Lichenihabitans psoromatis: one gene and its partner. Each later gene encodes a partner of the first gene's protein in a complex. Links are inferred from orthologs where the notes say so. Each region holds a gene or a part of one and is shown in the gene's direction. Other genes may lie near its edges. The genes, in order: EY713_RS14495 and xseA.

The links.
Region 2: the proteins of EY713_RS14495 (region 1) and xseA are in contact, whole or in part, in a cryo-EM structure (PDB 8TXR), measured with the Escherichia coli proteins. The link is inferred for Lichenihabitans psoromatis from one-to-one orthologs.

Annotation. Positions count from the first base shown.
Region 1 is NZ_CP036515.1:3,122,286-3,130,211, reverse strand. What follows is about bases 3,367-6,364. They hold EY713_RS14495 (exodeoxyribonuclease VII small subunit), read left to right. Parts: upstream 3,367-4,735; coding sequence 4,736-4,993; downstream 4,994-6,364. Other genes in these bases: EY713_RS14480 (hypothetical protein), read right to left, coding at 5,750-6,199; EY713_RS14485 (hypothetical protein), read right to left, coding at 5,318-5,710; EY713_RS14490 (DUF1330 domain-containing protein), read left to right, coding at 5,017-5,310; EY713_RS14500 (cytochrome b/b6 domain-containing protein), read right to left, coding at 3,811-4,671; EY713_RS14505 (molybdopterin-binding protein), read right to left, coding at 3,367-3,818. In the rest of the region: EY713_RS14530 (dihydroorotase), read right to left, coding at 1-30; CAF17-like 4Fe-4S cluster assembly/insertion protein YgfZ, read left to right, coding at 245-1,090; EY713_RS14520 (HWE histidine kinase domain-containing protein), read left to right, coding at 1,156-1,863; EY713_RS14515 (HD domain-containing protein), read left to right, coding at 1,860-2,504; EY713_RS14510 (tyrosine phosphatase family protein), read left to right, coding at 2,501-3,028; more of EY713_RS14505, read right to left, coding at 3,033-3,366; glyS (glycine--tRNA ligase subunit beta), read right to left, coding at 6,387-7,926. UniProt on the Escherichia coli protein: Bidirectionally degrades single-stranded DNA into large acid-insoluble oligonucleotides, which are then degraded further into small acid-soluble oligonucleotides.
Region 2 is NZ_CP036515.1:2,983,999-2,991,901, forward strand. What follows is about bases 3,299-6,273. They hold xseA (exodeoxyribonuclease VII large subunit), read left to right. Parts: upstream 3,299-3,935; coding sequence 3,936-5,612; downstream 5,613-6,273. Other genes in these bases: purD (phosphoribosylamine--glycine ligase), read right to left, coding at 3,299-3,448; EY713_RS13835 (hypothetical protein), read left to right, coding at 3,604-3,816; EY713_RS13845 (DUF2093 domain-containing protein), read left to right, coding at 5,728-5,955; lpxK (tetraacyldisaccharide 4'-kinase), read right to left, coding at 5,952-6,273. In the rest of the region: EY713_RS13815 (N-acetylmuramoyl-L-alanine amidase), read left to right, coding at 1-346; EY713_RS13820 (patatin-like phospholipase family protein), read right to left, coding at 343-1,221; EY713_RS13825 (alpha/beta fold hydrolase), read right to left, coding at 1,218-2,120; more of purD, read right to left, coding at 2,165-3,298; more of lpxK, read right to left, coding at 6,274-6,941; EY713_RS13855 (3-deoxy-D-manno-octulosonic acid transferase), read right to left, coding at 6,941-7,903. UniProt on the Escherichia coli protein: Bidirectionally degrades single-stranded DNA into large acid-insoluble oligonucleotides, which are then degraded further into small acid-soluble oligonucleotides.

The DNA of each region.
Region 1 (7,926 bases):
ACGCAGCATCAGGTCGAATGTCTCGCTCATGGTTTGGGCTACCTTCACGCGGCTGACCGAAGCACCCTTGCGTCCGGCCAACATGGTCGTATCTGCTGAAGGCGGGATTTAAGCTGTTTTGGGTCAGCCTAGAAGCGGAATTTGGCACTCGACGTCGCCACACAGCAAGGTGGTCGACGTGCGGGCTCATTTCGATGACAGGCTTCGGTCGGAGGATGATCATCATGCGAACGGCTGAAATGAAATGAGTAGCGATCTGGCAGTTTTGAGCGACCGTGGGATCGTGGAGGTTGTCGGCCCCGATGCACGCGATCTGTTGCAGCGGCTCATCACCAATGATGTCGACAATCTGAAGCCCGGCGAGGCGCGCTACGCGGCCCTGCTGACACCGCAAGGCAAAATCACGTCGGACTTCTTCGTCGTGGCGGATCGCGACCCGGTTGCGTCACGCTTCTACATCGACGTGCCGGAGGCGTTGGTGGTGGATCTCGTGAAGAAGCTCACCATGTACAGGCTGCGCGCCAAGGTCGATATCCGAAACCAGAGCGAAACGCTCGGGATCGTCGCCGGCGACCCTTCGGCCCTGCCCGGCGATTGCCGGCTGACGTTCGACGATCCGCGTGTGCCGGGCCTCTGGCGCCGCGCGATCGTCGATCGATCGCGTTTCGCCGACTTGGGCGATGATTCGGGACGCTGGGCCTATCGCGAGCAGCGTGTCCGGCTCGGCGTGCCCGAAGGCGGCATCGATTTCATTTACGGCGAGACCTTCCCGCACGAGGCCAATCTCGATCGTTTGCATGGCGTGGACTTCAAGAAAGGTTGCTACATCGGCCAGGAAGTCGTCTCCCGCGTGCAACATCGCGGCACGGCACGAAAGCGGATCGTTGGCGTGCGCTTCGACGGTGAGCCGCCGATGGTCGGGTCGGATATCACGGCGGACGGAGTTTCGATCGGCGTGATGGGATCGTCGATCGACGGGTTGGGGCTTGGTCTCCTTCGCATCGACAAAGCCGAGGACGCGAGGCTCGCGGGCACATCCGTCGTAGCCGGCTCGATACCGCTCACGCTCGACGGTCCGGGCTGGCACTAGGGCACGCGAGCGTCTATTGCGTTGTGCACAATGCAATTTATCGCGACGACCAAGAGAAACGATCGATGCAGGATGGTCAAAGTTTGAGCCGGGAGTCGATGCAGGGCGAAATCGCCCGGCTGCAGGCACTCGTCAACGCCGCCGCGATCGAACGGGCCGCGAGTGAGACCGAGCGAGACCGTTTAACCTTCGAGCTCGGCCATCGCGTCAAGAACGTTCTCAGCGTCGTTCAGGCCCTTGCGGGCCAGACCCTGCGCGGCGCTGACACCAAGGAAGAAGCCCTTGCGACCTTCGGGTCCCGCATCATCGCCTTGGCCCGCGCCAATGATGTCATCCTGAACGAGGGTTGGACGACGGTAACGCTGCGGGCCGTGGCGGAGCGTGTTCTTCAACCATTCGACACAGAGAACCGACGGCTGACGATCGATGGCCCAGAGCTGCGGATCGGCGCGAGTGCCGCGCTCTCGCTCGCCATGGCTCTCTATGAGTTGGCCTCGAACGCGAAGCGGCACGGCGCTTGGTCAGTGGAGGCCGGCCGCGTGGATCTCTCGTGGTGGCTCGACCCGACCGTGGAAGACCAGGGCTTCACGCTTACATGGCGCGAATCCGGCGGCCTTGCGGTCGAGCCTCCGGCAAAGCGGCGCTTTGGCTTGCGGCTCATCGAGCAATCGATGCAAAGCGCCTTCGGCCGCGATGTTGCAGTGATGTTCGAGCCACAAGGCCTGCAGTGCCGCGTCCGCGCGCCTCTCTCACGCCTCGCCGACTCAGCGTGACACCAAGCGAACGTCGAGATCGGGATGTCGAGCCCGCACAACCGCGCGTCTGGCAACGCATGCTGTCGGGCCGCAAACTCGATCTCCTGAACCCGAGCCCAGCCGATATCGACATCGCCGATATCGCGCATGGCTTAGCCCGGGTGGCGCGCTGGAATGGCCAGACCGAGGGGCCAAACATCTTTTCGGTCGCCCAGCATTCCGTGATGGTCGAAGCCATTATGGCCCGACTGGCGCCGCTTTCGACCCCGGCGGAGCGGCTGGCGGCCCTGCTGCACGATAGTCCCGAATATGTGATCGGGGACCTGATCTCCCCGTTCAAGGCAGTCCTCGGCGACGCCTATCGATCGATCGAACATCGGCTCCTCGATGCCATTCATGCGCGTTTCGGCCTGCCGATCTCACCGCCCGCTTTGGTCAACCTCATCAAGCAAGCCGATCGGATCGCGGCCTATCGCGAGGCCATCGATCTGGCTGGCTTCGACCGCGCCGACGCCGATCGCATCTTCGGCATCCAGGTCCAGGAGACGCGGCGTGACGAAGAGGTTTTGTCGCCCGCCCGGTCAGAGGATGCCGAACGCGTCTTTCTCGATCGTTTCGCAATGTTGAGCGGCGCGTCCTCGCGAAAGGAACCGGTTTGAGCGCGATCCATGTCTGTTCGCTGGCAAGGCTTCCGGAAACTGCCATTGAGAGCAAGGCCAAAAGCTTGCTGACGCTGCTGTCGCCCGGTGGCGTCGTGGCGGAGCGGCCCCCGAGCATCGCGGCCGACCGGCACCTCGTCATCAATGTGTCGGATATCGTGACGCCCACGGAGGGCCATACCCATCCGCAGGCCGGCCACATCGCCGATCTGCTGGCGTTTTTCGCCGCCTGGGACCGTGTCGATCCGCTTCTGATCCACTGCTACGCTGGCGTCAGCCGCTCGACAGCCGCGGCCTATATCGCGGTTTGCGCGCTCGCGCCGGACCGCGACGAGAGTGAGGTAGCGCGTTCTTTACGGGCCGCCTCCCCGTCCGCAACCCCCAATGCAAGCCTCGTGGCACTTGCCGATGCGGCACTCGGTCGAGCCGGGCGTATGAGCGCCGCGATCACCGCGATCGGCCGCGGGGAAGATTGCTTCGAGGGCGCGCCATTCAGGCTGGATCTCGACGCGCCGACGGCGTGAGCCATCAGATTCCGGCGTACCACTGGTAGCCGTTGTCCTCCCAATAGCCGCCTTTCCCCTGCCCAATTTCAGCGTAGCTGTCGACCAACTGGATCTCTTTGATGTATTTGGTCATTTTGTAGCCGAGCTGGCGCTCTAACCGCAGCCGCAGCGGCGCCCCGAACGGCACCTCGAGCGCTTTTCCGTTCATGTCATAAGCCAGGATCGTCTGCGGATGATGGGCGCCGAGCAGGTCGATGCTGCCGTAGAAAGGCGGCGGCCCCGACATGGACGAGGGATCATCCATCGTGTCGAAACACTGGAAGACGAGATATTTGGCGGTCGGTTTGACGCCGGCCTTGTCGAGCACGAGGCTGAGGGGCACGCCGGTCCATTTGCCGATGCAGCTCCAGCCTTCCACACAATCATGCCGCGTGATCTGAGTGCGGGCGGGCATCGCCCGAAGGTCCGCAAGCGAGAGGCTCAGCGGAGTGTCGACCATGCCGGTCACCTGGAGCCGGTAATCCTTGAAGCCATCCGCCACCATGGCTTTATAGGCGGGGTCGTCCGGGTCGGTTGAGCCATTGGCATAGAATTTCGGGGAGATGTCGGCTTCGGTATATTCGGGTGCAAGCTGCTGGGCCTGCAGGATTGCCTGTTGCGCCTTGCGGTTCAGCGCGTCGACGCCCTTGAAGGCGGACGCCGCCTGATCCGAGTTGATGACTTTGTCGCATCCCGCCAAGGCCGCTGCGCCAATGAAGGCCGCGCCCCGCGCCAGGATGCCGCGACGGGTCGAGTTGATCTTACGCATGTGAGTCAGGCTCCCGGCCAATGTCGTACCAGCCGGTGATCATCGAGCGCATGTTGTTAAACACCCCCGATAACAACACCAGCGCGACGTGGACGATGACGAACAGAACAAGGCCGAATGCCGCGAAGAAATGGACCGAACGCGCCGTCTGGCGGCCGCCGAACAGATCGAGCAATTGCGGAAAAGCCGCGTCGAGACCGGGCGACATCGTCCAGCCGGCAAGAACCAGCAACGGCAACATGACGAAAACGACCAGAAAATAGGTGAGCTTCTGGATCGCGTTATAGCGTCGTGCTTCCTCGCCCTTCGGAAAACGCAACCGAATATGGTCGCGGATCGCACCGCCGAAATGCCGCATCTGCTCTCCCGTCGGGATGAAGTCGCGCCGGAAATGCCGGGTCGCGAACCCATAGATCAGGTAGATGAGCCCGTTCAGCACGAACAGCCACGCGAACACGAAGTGAATGGCTCGCCCAGTCCCAAGGTCTTGATAAGATGGCAGCGTCAGCCAGGCCGGAAACGCGCGCTCGGTCGGCTTGCCATCAAGGGACGACAACCCCAGCACGCCGGTGGTGTTGAACTTGTGACCCCAAAGCGACACGAACCCGCGCGGCGCGCCATTGGCCTCGTCAGCCCCGATGGCGATCGGCGGGTCCACGAAATTCGAGATCTTGCCGAAGTCGAGCGACGGATGCGCGTTGAAGATTTGCAGACCGCTCATCAGCAGCATGGTCAAGCACAGCACGTTGATCCAATGCGTCAAGCGGACGATGGCGCTATGCCGTTTGACCAACGTGTCGCCACCGGGCCTTGCTGCCTCGCTCGTCGGCTGCAGCGCTTCAGCATGAGACATCGAGCATCCGATCGGTTAAAACCATTTGGTCGAGATACGTCTACACCATTGAAGAGGTTACAGCGTGAGTGATCAAGCGACCGGTGGGGTCGACGTTGCCGGATTGCCGTTCGAGAAGGCCTTGGCGCAACTCGAGGAGATCGTCGGGCAATTGGAGAAGGGCAGCGTGCCGCTCGAAGAGTCGATTGTGATCTACGAGCGTGGCGAAGCCCTGAAGAAACATTGCGAAACGCTGTTGCGCAACGCGGAAATGCGGATCGAAAAGATCACGCTCGGGGCGGACGGCCATCCGACCGGTCTCGCGCCTCTCGACGTCGAATAGACAGTCATCAAGGAAGCATCAGCATGCCCAAGGCCTATCTGGTTTCCAACTACACCGCGATTTCCGATACGGAGAAGCTTGCCGCCTATGCCAAGCTGGCCGGACCGGCGATCGAGGCGCTCGGCGGCCGCTACATCGCACGCGGCGTCGCGGCGCGCGCCATGGAGGCCGGGGTGCAGCAGCGCACCGTCATCGTCGAATTCGACAGTCTCGAGACGGCGCTCAGCCTCTACGATAACCCGGCGTATCAGATCGCACTTAAGGCGCTGGATGGCGGCGCGGTGCGCGACATGCGGATCGTCGAAGGCGTCGCCTGAAGCCAAATTAGACCCGGCTGCGATCGCTCACGACGGATCGCGTCCATACGGGGCGAATCGCTCCTCGGGTGGGCCGATGCAGCAGTCGAAGCCAAACCTTCAGCGACGCGAGGCTGGCGGCGATCAGAACGAGGACGAGGCCAAACGTGGCGGCTGGATCCCCAATCTGAGAGGGAATGATGGGGCTGCCACATGTTGACGAGCGCGGAACCACCTCGATGGTTTCGCCGGCAGGTGGAAAGCTCGCCGGCGATAGCGTGTGGACGGCCGTCTGGCACAGGCCCGTGCCGTCCTGCATCTTATAGCTGAGCGTGATGGTGCTGCCGCTGAAGTGACGCTCGGCACCGGGCCGCTCGATGGCCAAAACCGTGGCCTGAACCGACGGGTGATTGAGCGCCACTGATCGATCCATCCACTGGCCGATCCCCTGCTTGATCTTTCAGATGGCCACCATCGGGGCGATAATCCCGACACCGGCCGAGAGATCGAGCGCGAAGATCGTGGCGCTATCGCGCACCGCACTCCGAAGCCTCGGCGACACCATGGGGGAAGCGGTTTCGGCTTTGGCGTGCTGCTCTTTGGTCCGGCGACCCAACCAGCCCAAAAGCTCGCCGACGTCATGCGGCACGCAATCGACCCCCACCCGATCGAGCAATGCCTTCTGCCTGCCGAAGTACATCGTGGCGGATTGTGTATCGGCAAACGTCCGACCATAGCGGTCGAACAGATGCTCCGGTGAGGTGTCGGCGTCGTCGGCAAGCCGTTCGAGCAGGATAATGCAGTCGATATCCTGGTCGGTCGACAACCCCTGCCCGATCGTCTTCCGTTTATGAGCCGCGCTCCCTCGAAGCGCTTTACCGAGATCCTGGCGAAACCTGTCGATGGTCATGATCCGCACCCCAACCGAGCTAGTGGCCCGATCATGCCGGTGCTTGAACAATCCCCCTCAAGCGTCAGACCTGCTTGGGGGCGTCAACACCAGCCCTTTGAAGCCGATGTTGTGATCCTTCGCGTCTTAAATCTCGATAGCGGAGGCGGCCAATTGGCGTGAACGCCGCGTAAACAGAACGCAGCTCCTACCCACCCACCCTCGAGAAATCCGCGACCGTCAGCGTCGTCTGCCGCAAGGCGTTCAGCAGCCGCAGCCGATTGAGCCGAAGGCTCGCGTCATCGGCGTTGACCGTAACCTTGTCGAAGAAGGCGTCGACCGGCGGCCGCAACAGCGCCAGAGCCCGCGTGGCCCCCTCGAAATCCTCCCGCCTCAGCGCGGCGGTCGCCTCCAGCCGAACCCGATCGAGAATGTCGGCCAAGGCGCGCTCCTCGTCCTGGGTCAGCAATGCCGGATCATAGGCGGCGTCGAACGCGCCCGCTCCGTCCTTCTTCTCCTCGGCCCGCAGGATGTTGGCGGCGCGGCGATGACCGGCCAGGAGATTCTCGCCATCCTCGGTGTCGAGCAGCTTGCCGAGTGCCTCGACGCGGCGAACCACCATCAGCAGGTCGTCCTGCCCCGGCAGCGCGAAGACCGCATCGATTAGATCGTGCCGCGCGCCCTTGTCGCGCAAGTAGACCTTTAGGCGGTCGGCGAAGAAGGACAGAAGATCGGCACCGTGCGGCAGTAAACGCACCCTGATGCCATTCTCGATCACAATCCGGATCACACCGAGCGCGGCACGGCGCAACGCATACGGGTCCTTGCTGCCCGTCGGCTTCTCGTCGATCGACCAGAAGCCGACCAGCGTATCGAGCTTGTCGGCAAGCGCCACCGCGATCGACACGGGATCGGTCGGCACCCGATCGGACGGCCCTTGCGGCCGGTAATGCTCCTCCACCGCAGCGGCGACGCTGGCATGCTCGCCCTGATGGGTTGCGTAGTAGCGGCCCATGAGGCCCTGCAATTCGGGGAACTCGCCAACCATTTCGGAGACGAGATCGGTCTTGGCGAGAGTCGCGGCGCGTTCAGCCAGAGCCGGATCCGCCCCGACAAGCGGCGCAAGCTCGCGCGCCAAAGCCGCGATACGCTTCACCCGCGCGCCTTGCGTGCCGAGCTTTTCGTGGAACACGATGCTGTCGAGCTTGGGCAGACGATCGGCCAACGGCACTTTCAGGTCCGTTTCCCAGAAGAATTTCGCGTCCGACAGGCGGGCCCGCACGACCCTCTCGTTGCCGCCGACGATCGCGACACCACCATCACTCGCCTCGATATTGGCGGTCAGCAAGAAGCGATTGGCGAGCCGCGTCTCACCCGGTCGCCGCACTACGAAGCATTTCTGATTGGCCCGGATGGTGGCGCGGATCACCTCGGGCGGGATCGCGAGAAAGCTCTCGTCGAAACTCCCCATCAAAACCACTGGCCATTCGACCAAGCCGGCCACCTCGTTGAGTAGAGCCTCGTCCTCGACGAGTTCCAGCCCTTGGGCGAAGGTCAGGTCACGCGCGTCATGGAGGATGATCGATTTACGCCGCTCGGGGTCGAGCACCACCTTGGCCTTCTCGAGAGCCGGAGCGTAATCGTCGAACCGCTTCACACTGAAGCTGGCCGGGGCCATGAAGCGATGTCCGCGAGTCGTGTCACCGGACGCGATCCCGCCGACCGTGAACGGCACGATCTCGGGTTCC
Region 2 (7,903 bases), 140 kb from region 1 along the record:
CAATGTGCTGGCGCATTCGGATATCGCGCCAGGGCGCAAGCAGGATCCGGGCGAGCGCTTTCCCTGGTCGACCTTGGCCGAAGCGGGCGTCGGCCTCTGGGTGCCGCCTCGCCCCGCCCGGTCGGGTCCATGTCTGCGGATCGGCGATGCGGGCGCACCTGTCGAGACAATCCAACGCAAGCTCGCGGCCTTTGGATATGGGCTGCCGATCACCGGCTCATTCGATACGGCGACCGAAGCGGTCGTGCGGTCGCTTCAGCTGCATTTCCGCCCCGAGCGGGTCGATGGCGTCGCCGATCCGGCCACGCTCGACACGCTGGACGATCTCCTGGCTATGCTGGCTTAGAGAACCGTCTCGAGCAGAGCAGCGAGATCGCGCTTGATGGCGTCCTTGCAGGGATCGGCGGCCTCGAGAATACGCGCCGCATAGAAGAAATCCAGCAACCGGAACCGTTCGACCGGCGGATGAACGACAAGATGCGGCGGCCGTTCGCGCAGCATTCGCGCCGTCAGCCCTGCCTGCATGATCTGGGTCGCGCCGAGCATGGCCTCGAAGGGCTGCGGCGCGATGCCTTGTCCATCGGCCCGACCCGGCGACACATCGCAGGCCAGCACCACCGAGGCATGATCGAACAGCATCTCGTATGGCAAGGGATTGACGACGCCGCCATCCACCAGCACCCGCCCGTCGCGCTCAACCGGTTTGACCATGCCGGGGATCGCCATCGAGCCCGCGACGGCACTGCGGAGATCGCCCGATTGCAGCACCAATTGCGCGCGGGCGTTGAAATCGGTCGTCACCACCAGAAGCGGCAGCAGCAGGTCCTCGAAATTGGCCGGAATGTCGTCGGGCCAGAACGACGGCAGTAGCAGTTCCGCGTCCAGCAGCACCGGGTTGACCAAGCCGCGCTTCAGGATATCGGTGAAGCGTCCGACGCGGGCCTCCAACATGCGTCCGAGCAGCAGCCGTCGATTGCGGAGAACGCGCAGCGAAAAGGCACGAATGTCGCGCGCCGTCATGCCCGCCGCATAGGCGGCCGCCACCACCGCGCCCATCGAGGCGCCGGCGAGCACGAGTGGACGCACCCCAAGGTCGTCCAGGGCTTCGAGTACGACGATATGGGCGAGGCCGCGAGCGCCGCCGCCGCCGAGCGCCACCGCGACACCGCAGGGCGGACGGACGAAAGCCGGCGCGACCGATCGTGTTTCGTCGTTTCTCATGCGGAGTAGAAGCGCATCAGGGCTTGACCGGTCGCTGCGGCATTCTCCTCGGCGAGGAAATGCCCGGATTCGATCGTCTCACCCGTGGCCTGCGGCGCAAATCCGCGCCGCCAGACATCCAACGGGGCGTCTTTACCGGGTCCCTGCAGGTAATCCGAACTCGCCAGAATATGAACGGGGCACGAGATCGTCTTACCGGCTGCCGCATCGGCCTCGTCGGCGGCGCGATCGAGCGTCGCACCGGCCCGGTAGTCCTCGCACATGGCATGGATGCGCGTCGGTTCCGTCCAGGTCGCGCGGTAATGGTCGAGCGCGCGCGGGTCGAAGGCCGCAAGCGATTTGGCCTTCGACCACTTGACCAGCAGGCCGCCGAACGCGGCAACCGGGTCCTTGCCGAAGGCTTGCTCGGGCCGCGGTTCGGGTTCCGCAAGCGTGGTCCAATGGGGAGCGTCGCCGCTGCCGGCCTCGATCTGGCGCCACACCTCCATGGTCGGCTCGATATCGAGCAGCGCGAGCTTGCTCAGCCGGCCGGGGTGATCGAGCGCCAGCCGGTAGCCGACCCGTGCGCCGCGATCGTGTCCCGCAAGAGCGAATTGGGCATGGCCAAGATCGTCCATCACGGCGATGACATCGTCGGCCATCACGCGTTTCGCATAGCCTTCGCCATTTTGGCTGCGCGGCACAGACGACCATCCATAGCCGCGAAGGTCCATCGCCACGACGGTGAAATGCTTGGCCAGATCCGGCGCGATCGCGTGCCACATCGCCATGGTTTCGGGAAAACCGTGCAGCAGCATGAGCGGGGGGCCGGAGCCGCCGACCCGCGCGAAGATGCGTCCCGCATCGGTCGCGACGGTGCGTGAGGCGAAACCGGGGAAGAGGTCGGCGAGATCAGGCATCAGCGTCTCCTTTCAGGCGGCAATGCCGTCGCGCGGTGGGCGTTTCAATCGAGAAGCGTAACCGGCCGAACGGCGCGCCAGCCGATGTCGCGCCGGCAGAACCCTCCGGGCCAGTCGATCGCATCGACGGCCGCATAGGCCCGCGCCTGCGCTTCGGTTGCGTCGCGACCGAGGGCCGTCACGGTCAACACGCGACCGCCATCGGCCAGAAGCGCGTCCCCCTCCTGTCGCGTGCCAGCGTGGAATACCGTCACGCCTGGGCAGGCTTCTGCAGCCGTCAGATCACCGATGCGCGTGCCTTTGATCGGGTGAGCCGGATAGCCGTTGGCGGCCAGCACCACCGTGAGCGCTGTCGCCTCGTCGAACACGGGAGGCGTGTCGGGCAGATGGCCGCGCGCGGATGCCAGCATGAGGGGCAGGAGATCGGTGTGCAGCCGGGGGAGGATGACTTGCGTCTCGGGATCGCCCAGCCGAACGTTATATTCGATCAACTGCGGCGCGCCGTTCTCCACCATCAGGCCCGCGAACAGGACACCGCGAAATGGCGTCCCGCGCTCGCTCATGCCGCGCAGCGTCGGCAGGATGATCTCGCCCATGATGCGCGCTTCGAGTGCTGCATCGACCAGCCGCGCCGGCGAGATGGCGCCCATGCCACCCGTATTCGGACCGGTGTCGCCATCGCCGACGCGTTTATGATCCTGGGCCGAGCCGAAGCCGAGCGCCCGCGTTCCGTCGCAGATCGCAAAGAACGAGACTTCCTCGCCCGACAGAAAGGCTTCCACCACGACAGACGCACCCGCGCTGCCGAACGAGCCGCCGAACATGTCGTCGATTGCGGCCTCGGCATCGGCCCGGGTTTCGGCGATGATGACGCCCTTGCCGGCCGCCAGCCCATCCGCCTTGATGACGACCGGCAGCGGATGATCGCTGAGATACGCTCGCGCCGCGTCGGCGTCGTCGAAGCGAGCATAGGCGGCGGTCGGGATCGCGACCTCGCGGCAGAGGTCCTTGGTGAAGCCTTTCGATCCTTCCAGCGCGGCGGCGGCTTGGGAGGGGCCGAAGGCCAAAATCCCGACGTCGGAGAGTCGGTCCACCACACCGGCGACGAGCGGCGCTTCGGGGCCGACCACGACAAGATCGACGGTTTCGCGTTGCGCCAGCGCTACGATCGCGGCCGAATCCGTAAGATCCACGGGCAGGTTGAGGCCCAACACCGCCGTGCCTGGATTACCGGGAGCGATCAACAGGCGCGTGAGCAGCGGGCTACGCGCCAGCGACAGCGCCAGAGCATGTTCGCGACCGCCCGAGCCGAGCAGCAGGACCTTCAACGAAACGGCCTCTCGGCGATAACCATCATGACGAACGTCCGGCGACCAGCAGTGTTGCGATGCGATAGGACCTACATCGAACGCCAAAGAACCGCCATCACGTCGTGATGTTTCCCACACCGCGATCAGCGTCCCCGGCAGGAGTATCACCAGCAATGACCATCATGGCAGCAGTCTGTGGCATCATGATCGTCTTACTCGGGCTGTGGAGCACCGGCCGCTCGCCGACCGAGGTTCAATTGGCGGTGGAAATCACCTGTCTGGTCGGCGGACTCATCCTCTGCTTCCTCTCCGTCGTTCTGGCCCGTCTGGCGGCGCTTACAAAACGCATGGAGCTGTTCGGTGAGGCGATCCAACCGGGAGAATAGCCCCGAGCCGCAAAGCCCTGGAAGACAGCGCCGCGCGGTCGCGATAAAACAAGGCGATGCTGAAGCCGAAATCCTCCCGTCGCCCCTCCGGAGCTCTTGCGGCCGCACCCGGCCTGCCGATGGTCGATGACGACGGCGTGGTGCGCGCCACCGCAAACCCGAACGACCAGGAGATGACGGTGAGCGCGCTCGCGGGCGCGCTGAAGCGAACCGTGGAAGATCGTTTCGGTTACGTGCGGGTGCGCGGTGAAATCTCGAACTACCGCGGCCCGCATTCCTCCGGCCATGCCTATTTTTCGCTGAAGGACGATACGGCCCGCATCGATGCGGTGATCTGGAAGACGTCGTTCGCCCGGATGAAGATCAAGCCCGAGGAAGGGCTTGAGGTCATCGCTTCGGGCAAGATCACGACCTTCCCCGGCAAATCCGCCTACCAGATCATCATCGAGAGCTTGGAGCCGGCCGGCGTCGGCGCCCTGATGGCGGCCGTGGAAGAGCGACGTCGGCGTTTCGCGGCCGAGGGCCTTTTCGATGCCGCCCGTAAGCGACCCATTCCGTTCCTGCCGGGCGTAATCGGCGTCATTACCTCACCGACCGGGGCGGTCATCCGCGACATCCTGCATCGCATCGCCGGCCGGTTTCCCCGTCATGTCGTGGTTTGGCCGGTCCGCGTTCAAGGCGACACCAGCGCCGCCGAGGTCGCGCGGGCGGTTGCGGGCTTCAACGATCTGAAGGTCGCCGGCATCCCGGCCCCGCATGTTATCATCGTGGCACGGGGCGGGGGATCGCTGGAGGATCTCTGGAGCTTCAACGACGAGGCGATCGTCCGCGCGGTCGCGGCCAGCGCGATCCCGATCATCTCGGCGGTCGGTCACGAAACCGATTGGACCTTGATCGACCATGTGGCCGACCTGCGTGCGCCGACACCCACGGGGGCGGCCGAACTCGCCGTTCCGGTGCTGCTCGACTTGATGGGCGCGATCGACCGGCTAGAAGGGCGGCAGACCGCCGCTATGTTGCGACTGCTCGAGGATCGGCGTCTCTCGCTGCACGGGCTGTCCCGCCTGCTGCCATCGGGGGGTGATCTTCTGGCCGGCCCCCGGCAGCGGCTCGATCTTGCGGCATCGCGGCTACCAGGTGGCCTCCGGGCCGGGACAGATCGCCGCCGCATTCTGCTGGTTCGCATCGGTGGCCGGCTGGCCGCGCAAGCGCCTCGGGCCCGGGTGGCGCGCGTGGCGCAGCACCTTGATGCGTTGGCGCATCGCATGATGCGAGCCGAGGCCGGCTTGCTCGGGGATCGCCAGCGTCGATTGAAAACGGCCGGCGACCGTCTCGCGGCCGCTTTTGCGGCACGGCTCCGGCTCGCCCGTGAAGTGGCTAGCGCCCGGCAGACTCGTGTCTCGGGTCTCGACGCGCGCATGCGTCTTGCCATGGCGGCTGCCTCCCAGCGCCGCACCGCGAGGCTCGCTTCGGTCAGCCAATTGCTGACCGGGCTGGGCTACCGCAGTGTGCTGGCCCGCGGGTTCGTGCTGGTGCGCGATGCAGCGGGGCAGACCATGCGCTCAGCCTCGGCTCTCGCCCCGACCGAGCTCATCCTGCTCGAATTCGCCGATGGGCAAGCTCGCGCTCAGGTGATCGACACGGACGCCGTTGAGGCGACCGCAGATCCCGCAGTCCCGTTGTCACGTGCGCCGAGGCCGAAGGCGGGACCAAAATTGTCTGCGACATCGGTCACCAAAGCCACGACCAAGTTGCCCCGGACGCCGCCGTCGACCAAACAGGGTTCGCTCTTCTAATCGTCCGACGACGGCACGGGCCTGTTGGCTCGCGGCCGAGCACGGCTTATATCTCGCGAAGACCCATACCTTATTCGACCGGCCCTCGGGCTCGGCTTCTCTGGATGCTGACAAGATGAATCGTTTCGAGCGCCGTCCCGCCGCCGCCGTCGAGGCCGAAGTGCAGTATCTCGATGGTGATTTCCGCGTCGTCAGGCCCGGCTCTTTCGTGCGCTGCGCCGTCACGCAGGAGCCGATCCCGCTCGAGGAATTGCGCTATTGGAACGTCGCCTTGCAGGAAGCTTACGCGAGTCCCGATGCCAAGTTGGTCCGCTTGGGCCTGCGAGACAAAATCGCCGACTAACCTCGGCTGAACGCCTCCGCAAGCCGGGCCTGGATCGCGACCGTATCGTCAAAGGCGAGCCGTACCGGTAGTGTCAAGGTTTCGAAGCGCGGCGGAAGCCGCACCCGATCTTTTTCGGTAGTGATCAGCGTCGCGTCGATCTGTTCCGCAGCCTGCGTGAGCCGCGCGAGATCGTCGCGACCATAGACGTGATGATCGGGAAAACTCAGTCGATCGGCCACTGTGAGCCCTAAGGCATCGAGGGTCGCAAAGAACTTTTCGGGCCGTCCGATCCCCGCGAAGGCCAGCAAGCGGCGGTGACGGACCATCGCGACGGTCTCCATATCCGGATCGAGCCGTCCAGTCGTGACGGGTATTCCGGCGCGCTCGGCTTCGCCCGCGACGGCTTCGCCCGGCTGACCGCCGCCGATCACGCAGAGCATCGACACGAACCGCCATTGACGCATGATCGGCGCCCGCAAGGGACCAGCTGGGAGGCATAATCCGTTGCCGATGCCCGACCCGCCGTCCACCACCGCGATCGAGACATCTTTGAGGAGCGCCGGATTTTGAAGACCGTCGTCCAGCACCAGCACATCCGCTCCGGCCTCGATGGCGAGACGGGCCGCAGTCAATCGGTCGGCCGCAACGATCGTCGGTGCGACGCGCGCCAGCAGCAGGGGTTCGTCGCCGCAGTCCTCAGCCGCATGATGATCGGGGTCGACCACGAAGGGGTCGCGCTTAGGGTTCCGTCGGCCATAGCCGCGCGACAGAAAGGCGGGGCGATGGCCCATGTCGATCAGTAATCGCGCGATCGCGATGGCGGTCGGCGTCTTGCCGGCGCCGCCGGCCACCAGATTGCCGATGCAGATCACCGGGACCGGCGCGCGCCAGCCCGGGCGTGCCATGCGGTGTGCCGTGAGCCCGCCATAGATCGCGCCCACTGGCCGCAGTAACGTGGCCGCGACCGAGGCGGTCGGCTGCCACCAGAAGGTCGGCGCCCGCATCAGAGTCCCTGGCGCGCAAACACGCGTTTAGCGAAAGGCTCGATTGCCCGCATGGTTCGATCGGTCGCGCCGCAATGGCGCTCGACCGCATCGGCGGCGGCGCGCGCCATGCGGCGCAACTTCACCCCGTCCGACAGCAGGGCCGTCAACGTATCGGCCAAAGCTTTGCCGTCGGCCATCGTGGCGGCTCCCTCTGCCGCATCGAGTGTGCGGTAGACCTCGGCGAAATTCGCCACCAGCGGTCCATGCAGGATCGCGCTGCCGAGCTTGGCCGGCTCGATCGGATTTTGTCCTCCGCCGCCCGCGAGCGATTTGCCGACGAAAACGACGCCGGTCAATCGGTAGAACAGACCGAGTTCGCCCATCGTGTCGGCGACGTAGACATTTGTCTGGTGATCCAGTGTCTGGCTCCGTGAGCGCAGCGCGGCGCGAAGGCCAAGGTTCGCGGCCGCCTCGGCGATCGCGCCGCCACGCTCGGTCTGACGTGGCACCACGATCGTCAGCACATCCGGGAAACGGCGAAGCAGACGCCGATGGACATCGAGCATGATGGCTTCCTCGTCCACATGGGTCGAGGCGGCGAGCCACACCGGTCGCGATCCGATGAGACCGGCGAGATCGCTGACGCGATCGCGGTCGGCCGGGGGCGGCGGCACGTCGAATTTAAGGTTGCCGCCCACCGTCACGGTCGGGGCGCCGAGCGCCTTGAAACGATCAGCATCCTCTTTGGTTTGTGCAACGCAGAGTGTCGTGCGATCGAGCACCGCTCTGATGAAGCGGGGAAATCGCTGCCAGCGCGCGAATGATCGGGCCGAAAGGCGCGCGTTGACGAGAAGGAGCGGCACATCTCGTTTGGAAAGCTCGACGATGAGATTGGGCCAGAGTTCGGATTCGGCCAGCATCGCGAGATCCGGCCGCCAGTGATCGAGAAAGCGGCTGACGAAGCGCGGAATGTCGAGCGG